Regions from separate parts of the Bradyrhizobium sp. CCBAU 25360 genome, predicted to be linked through region 2. Evidence: predicted binding sites of a transcription regulator. Region 2 holds the regulator's gene; the other holds the start of a gene.
The links. Region 2 encodes LexA, which represses DNA repair genes until DNA is damaged. Its sites were predicted from a motif close to TGTTCNNNNTGTGTTCNG; they were not measured.
Positions count from the first base shown of each region.

Region 1: a site for LexA is predicted at 1,729-1,746, ahead of XH81_RS24005 (ribonuclease T2 family protein). Genes of this name have one in related genera too.

Region 1 covers NZ_LBJA01000041.1:502,820-506,229, forward strand. Annotated here, with positions in the region: gene XH81_RS24000 (23S rRNA (adenine(2030)-N(6))-methyltransferase RlmJ) at 1-834, opposite strand, end outside; gene XH81_RS24005 (ribonuclease T2 family protein) at 990-1,682, opposite strand; gene XH81_RS24010 (hypothetical protein) at 1,814-2,275, opposite strand; gene XH81_RS24015 (hypothetical protein) at 2,461-2,760, shown strand; gene XH81_RS24020 (DUF3617 domain-containing protein) at 2,806-3,336, shown strand; gene XH81_RS24025 (ATP-binding protein) at 3,403-3,410, opposite strand, start outside.
Region 2 covers NZ_LBJA01000036.1:47,839-51,248, forward strand. Annotated here, with positions in the region: gene XH81_RS13145 (hypothetical protein) at 1-231, opposite strand, end outside; gene lexA (transcriptional repressor LexA) at 793-1,494, opposite strand; gene XH81_RS13155 (molybdopterin molybdotransferase MoeA) at 1,671-2,882, opposite strand; gene XH81_RS13160 (hypothetical protein) at 3,106-3,312, opposite strand.

The DNA.
Region 1 (3,410 bases), on a different contig from region 2:
TCTGGCAGCACCACCTTGGCCGAGCGGCATTTCCAGCTCGGGCAGGATCGTCTTGAGCTCGCCCTGCAGCGTGTAGGGCGGATTGACGATCAGGAGCCCGGTGGAGGCGAGAGCCCCGCCATCGAGCTGAGGCGCGACGCTGAACTCGAGGCGCAGACAATTTCCCGGCGGCTTTGCTGCAGCTGCGAGCCGCGCCACCGTTTGGACCAGTGTGTCGGTGGCGCGCCGGTTCTTGGCGGGATACCAAATGACATAGATGCCGGTCGGCCATTTCGCGAAGGCGGTGGAGAAGGTTTCGCCCAGCCGCTCGAACTCGTCCTTGGCCTCGAAGGGTGGATCGATCAGCACGAGGCCGCGCCGCTCCTTCGGCGGCACGAAGGCCGGCAGCGCCACCCAGCCGTCGAGGTCGACCACGCGCGCCTGTTCGTCGCGGCGCAGCACGGCGATCAGCGCTTTCCGCGCCTTCGGCTCGAGCTCGCAGGCGACGAGTCGGTCTTGCGGCCGGAGCAGGCCGCGCGCAATCAACGGCGAGCCCGGATAGGCTTTGAGCTCACCCTTCGGATTGAAGGCGCGGACGATATCGAGATAGGGTTGTACCAGCGCCAGGGTCTCGTTCGACAGGCGTGCCTGCATCAGCCGCGCGATGCCGGTCAGCCATTCGCCGCCCCGGCGCGCCTCGTCGCTGTCGAGATCGTAGAGGCCGGCGCCGGCATGGGTGTCGATGACGCGGAACGCCCCCGGCTTGTCCTGCAGATAGGTGATGATGCGCGCCAGCACGATGTGCTTGATGACATCGGCGAAGTTGCCGGCGTGGAAGGCGTGACTGTAATTCATGGCGGAGAGTTACGACATCGCGCGATGAAAGTAACTGCCGTCATTCTCCGGGGCGGTGCGCAGCACCGAGCCCGGAATCCATTTCGCCACCGGCTATGCGGGACAATGGATTCTTCGCGCTTCGCGGCCCCGGAATGACGGTCTGAGAAGTCGGCCTATCCACCCCTGATCGGCGGCATGGTGACCTGGTCGCGGCGGCAGGTGCGGCGTTCGATCTCGTCGCAAGCGCGGAATTGCAGGTCCTTGCTGAGGCAGATACGGACCTCGGACAGCCGCGTCCGGTTGCAGGTGACCGAGACGGCGGCATTGCTCAGTCCCGGATTGGCCTTGATGAAGGCTTCCTCGACCTCCGCCGGCGCCACGGACTTGGCCTGCGGCAAATCGAGATATTCGGTCGGGATCTTGATCGCAGCGCGCGCCTTGCGGATCGTCTCGAAATAACTGCGGCCCTCGAGGCCCGAGCAGGTGCCGTGCTTATCCCATTCGTTAAAGATCAGGCCCGGCGCCGGCATCAAATCGAGCATCGAGGAGACGATGCTGCGGTTCAGCCGCGGTGCGGGCCGCTGGCAATATTCGGGGAAGCCGTTCTCATATTGCGGCCACAGCCCATGCACCACGAAGGCGTAGGGCCGACCGCTGCACTGGATCTGCGAGCGGCCGCCACGCTCGGCCGCCTCCTCGCAGAACGAGGGCGACCACGATAGCGACAGCACATAGAAGTCGAATTCGCCGGGCGCGTTCTGCCGCTTGTCCTGGGCGCTTGCGCTGCCGGCGAGCAAGGCCAGTCCGGCGGCAAGGGTCAGGGAGATCACGAGACGGGAAAACAAATGCAATCTGGAATGAAACATAGCGACGCCCCTCAACTAGACTGTGCGAGGAAGCCTAGCAGGCGATGGGAACATTTCAAGAACAAAATTCGGGCGGCCGCCGTTCGGCGCCTCGAGCGACCAATCAGGGCTTCCTAATCAGGGCTTCCTGATCAGGGCTTGGCGGCGCGGCAGGCCGGATTGTAGGCCCAGTTGCGGTCGAGCCCGACCACGCACCATTCGACGCCGTTGCCATAGCCGGCGAAGCCGCCATCCTCGATGATCGAGAAGTGCACCTTGCGCACCTTGCCGTCATTGAGCATGGCCTCGCCGGTGCAATAGCGGCGCGGAATGTTGTCGGACTGCCAGGGCCGGAATGCGGTCTCGCGAACGGCGGAGAAGCCGGTGATCCTCAACGAGGAATTCCAGAACGTGCTTTCCTTTTCCCAGAACTGGGTGGCGATGGTCGGCAGCGCCCTGTCGCAATCGGCGACGGCGCCGTCATAGCGCGGTCCGCTCAGCCAGAAGTTCAGCTCCAGCGGATTGGCGGCCCTGGCCTCACCGAGCGACATCGCTCCGAACATGAGGCCGAGCACAGCGGCATAGCGGAGCAATTTCAGGAGGGGGGCGCGCATGGTCAATCCGGACAGCTAAAGTCTTGCGAAGGTTGGACGGTGCCGCGAAGGCCGGGGGAGGTCAAGTGCAGCGCGGCAACACTTCGCCAGGAGTTGACCACAACTTCGTGGTTGGCAGGGCTTGGGTTCTTTCCACTTTCCTTCCGGCACCGTAAACTGGCGACCAGCCAATTGGAGTGACGGGAATGCGAATCATTGCGGCCGCGGGTCTTCTCGCCAGCCTGGTTGTCTCGGGTCTGATGGCGAGCCAGTCGGCGCGCGCCGATTATGTGCCGCCGTTCAAGGGCAACGACACCGGCGGCATCATCGCCTATTCGATGGCCACCCAGGTCGACGCCCGGCAGGCCGCGGTCGACCACTGCGCGCGCTACGGCAAGGTCGTGAAATTCCTGGCGGTGCAGGCCTATGAGGGCGGTTACATCTCGTTCTCCTGCCGCTGGGTGCCTTATGGCGCCGCCGACCAGCCGATCCGCACGCTCTACTGAGGCGCTGTCGTAACGCCGCACTCTCTCAGCCGGGAGCCTTTTCACATGACGCGCAAACTCGCTTTGCTCGGCTCGGCCCTTTGCCTCGTGGTTTCGGCAGGCGGTGCCTTTGCCGACGACCTGCCGGTGCGCAAGGCTGGTCTTTGGGAGATGAAGCTGGTCACGAGCGGCTCGCCCGTGCCCGAGATGACCATGCAGCACTGCACCGACGAGACCGTCGACAAGGAGATGAGCAACAACGTCTCCCCGATGGCCAAGCAGATCTGCGCCAAGCAGGAGATCAAGAAGACCGCGACCGGCTATGTCAGCGATTCCGAGTGCAGCGTCGCCGGCGTCAGCACGACCTCGCATGCCGAGATCACGGGCGATTTCAACTCGGCCTATACGGTGAAGACCTCCTCGCACGCACAAGGCGGTGTCGCCGGCGCTGCGGGACGCGATACCACCATGACGCTGCAAGCCAAATGGCTTGGGGCCTGCAAACCGGACCAGAAGCCCGGCGACATCGTGATGCCCGGCGGCTTCAAGATGAACGTGCGCGACATGGATAAGCTGAAGGCGCTGCTGCCGAAGTAGGTAAGCGTTGCCCCGAAACCGGTGCGCTCCCTCGCCCCGTTCTTACGGGGAGAGGTGAGGCTGCAGCTACACCG
Region 2 (3,410 bases):
GCCGAACTTGCCGACGCGGGAGTTGACGGTGCGCGTCCAGATCCAGCGGTTGTCGTAACGGACGTTATCGGCGAAGGCGAGCTCCGTTCCCGGCAGCAGGCAGACCGCGACGGAGAGATCGGCTTCGGAGGCGAAGCCGCGCGTCGAGGTGCCGCGGAATGTTGTCGTGACGATCGTCTCGCCGACTTCTGCGGGGCGCGTCGCGACGGCATGCAGGCTGTAGTCACACATCGGGTGCTCCTCTATGCAGAGATAGCGACCCGCACCCCTTTGGAGGCGCAGGCCCCTACCAGAGTGGAAGCACGTGACGGTCTGCTTGGTTGTAGGCAAATCTGCGGCTGGGATCCGCGAGCCCCGATCACATTATCTTTTCCATCTTTTCCGAATTCGATAGGAACAAAGTCGGCTTCCGTGCATTTGGCAGGCGCGCGTCAACGACCGGCGAAACCAGCCAGCCCGAGTATCGTCAGCTCGGTTGCGTGCGCGCTGCATTGCGGTCGTTGCGGATTTTCTGGATCACGGCCGTGTCCTAGCCGACATGATGATGCGACCAGCGTTGCTGCGGCTGCGCTCAAACGATCCGGCGCATTTGGGCTGTCCCCCTCGAACTCGAAAGGCCGCGAAGCGATGTTGCTTCCCGCGGCCTGCCGAGGATGTCGCGAAAAGGGGGAGGGGCCGGACAATCTGTGCAGAACCAGAAAGACTATCCAGCCGGAGCGGACCATCATCCGCTCCAATCTCTGATCGGCGATGCCGACCGAAGGCGCGCGCGAGGCGCTGAAGACTCCGGTATCAGTACTTGCGGTAAAGCCCGATCAGCTTGCCCTGAATCTTCACGCGGTTCGGCGGTAGGATGCGCACCTCGTAAGCGGCATTGGCGGGCTCCAGCGCGATCGAGGCGCCGCGGCGGCGGAAGCGCTTGAGCGTGGCTTCCTCGTCGTCGATCAGCGCCACCACGATGTCGCCGGTATCGGCGCTCTCGTTGCGCTGGATCAGCGCCATGTCGCCGTCGAGGATGCCGGCCTCGACCATGGAATCGCCGCGCACTTCGAGCGCGTAATGCTCGCCGGAGCCGAGCATGTCCGGCGGCACGCTGATGGTGTGGCTGCGGGTCTGCAACGCCTCGATGGGGGTGCCGGCCGCGATGCGGCCCATCACGGGCACCGCAACGGGCCGCTCGCCCTCGTCCGCGGACGGGCTGGAGCTCGCGCGTAGCTTGCCGAGATTGCCCTCGATGACACTTGGCGTGAAGCCGCGTCGGTTGCCGGCGGCAGCTTGGAGCTCCGGCAGCTTGATCACTTCGATGGCCCGGGCGCGGTTGGGCAGCCGGCGGATGAAGCCGCGCTCCTCGAGTGCGGTGATCAGGCGGTGGATGCCTGACTTCGAGCGCAGGTCGAGCGCATCCTTCATCTCGTCGAAGGACGGCGGCACGCCGCTTTCCTTCAAGCGTTCGCTGATGAACCGCAGAAGCTCGTATTGTTTGCGCGTTAACATCTCGACCAAAGTCCCCCGGTTGATGTCGTTCGATTCCGAGACGATGAGTTCAGCGATAAGCCGCTACATCCTCGAAACAAATCATGAACGGACACTATATGTTCGATACATGTTCCGCAACTGCTTAATTTACCGTGAACAGAGCGAAACTCGCGGAATGCGTGTGGCCGCGCAGTTCAGACGGGGAGCCGCAGCACTTCGCAGGGGCTGCCGGCCTCGGCCTTTGGCGCAAACGGTGCGCGCACGAGAAGTACCTGTGCTGCAGCAAGATTCGCAAGCAGAGAGGAGTCTTGATGGCTGACGGGAAGGGCGACGAGCGTGCCGTCGTCGCGCGGCTCCAGGCGCGCGCGCAGATAATCCTCGCGCTGGTCATTGGCGCCGAGATCGCGGCCCAGCACGGCGCGCTCGCGATGGTGATGAATCACCGAACGGCCCGACAGCGCGCGAATCAGCGGCACCATGAACAGGAAGGCGCACACGTAGGACGACGCGGGATTGCCGGGCAGGCCAATGACGCCCATCGTCCCTAAGCGTCCGTGCATCATCGGCTTGCCGGGCCGCATCGCGATCTTCCAGAACGCCAACGCGATGCCTTCGTCCTTCAGCGCCTGCTGGACCAGATCGTGGTCGCCGACCGATGCGCCCCCGGTCGTGACCAGGACGTCGGCGCCGCTTTCGCGCGCGCGGCGGATGCCGGCGGTGGTGGCCTCCAGCGTATCCGCGGCAACACCGAGGTCGATGGTCTCGGCGCCCTCGCTGCGGGCGAGCGCGTGCAGGGCATAGCCGTTGGAATAGACGATCTGGCCGTGCCCGGGCGTCGAGCCCGGCATCACCAGTTCATCGCCGGTGGCGAGGATCGCGACCTTCGGACGACGGCAGACGGCGAGTTGCGGGTGATTCATTCCAGCGGCGAGGGCGAGATCGCGCTCTGTCAGACGGGTTCCCTTGCGCAGGAGGACGTCACCCTCGCGGAAATCAACGCCGGCGGGGCGGATGTGCCGACCCACGATCGCGGCTTCCTTGATCGTTATGTGCTTGCCCTCGGCGATCGTGTCCTCCTGGATCACGACTGCGTCGGCGCCGTCGGGAACGACGCCGCCGGTGAAGATCCGCACGGCTTCGCCGGCGCCGACCCTTTCCGTGAACGGACGGCCCGCTGCGACCTCACCGATCATCGTCAGCCTGGAATCGATCGTTGCCGCATCGGCCGCGCGCACGGCGTAGCCGTCCATCGCCGACATCGCCTGGGGCGGTTGGGTGCGCCGCGCAGCGACGTCCTGCGCGAGCACGCGATGGTAGGCTTCGTCGAGTGAAACCATCTCTGCAGGCAGCGGCTCTGCACCCGCCAGCACCGCAGCAAGGGCGTCGGAAACCGGCATCAAGGCCACGGCGAAACTCCTGCTCGGCACGTTCGGACGAAATGTTCCGACAGTCTTCTAGCCGAGCGCGGGAGCAGAGGCAAAAATGCGGCCACAATTTATCTTGCCGCTTTCCGGCCCTGGATCGAAGGCAGGCTCAGGCCTGGCGTGGCATGATCCAGAGAACGAGGCCGATCGGCAGGAGGGTGGCGATGGCGAGGACGAGAATGACGAGTGCCACGGCCGGCATCGCTCAACTCCCGCTCGGCCGGTCCGGCCCGTCGTCCATCGCGACGTCGGGAGCCTTCGGCCCTTGATCCTTGTCGGGCAGCGGATCGGCCTGGGATTTCAGGTCGGCGGCCTTGCTGATCAGCTTGGCGGAAAGGTCAGAATCCGAGGTGGTTCTTGCGAATTCAAGCAGGAGAGAGGCTTGCTTGGTGAGATAGGTTTTGCCCAGCACGTCCATAAGTCCGGTGTAGAAGTCCCAACGGACTCAAGAGTCCGGAAGGGGCCATTCCGTTCCCGGAACTCCGTACAAAAATGCACAAAGCGCTCTGG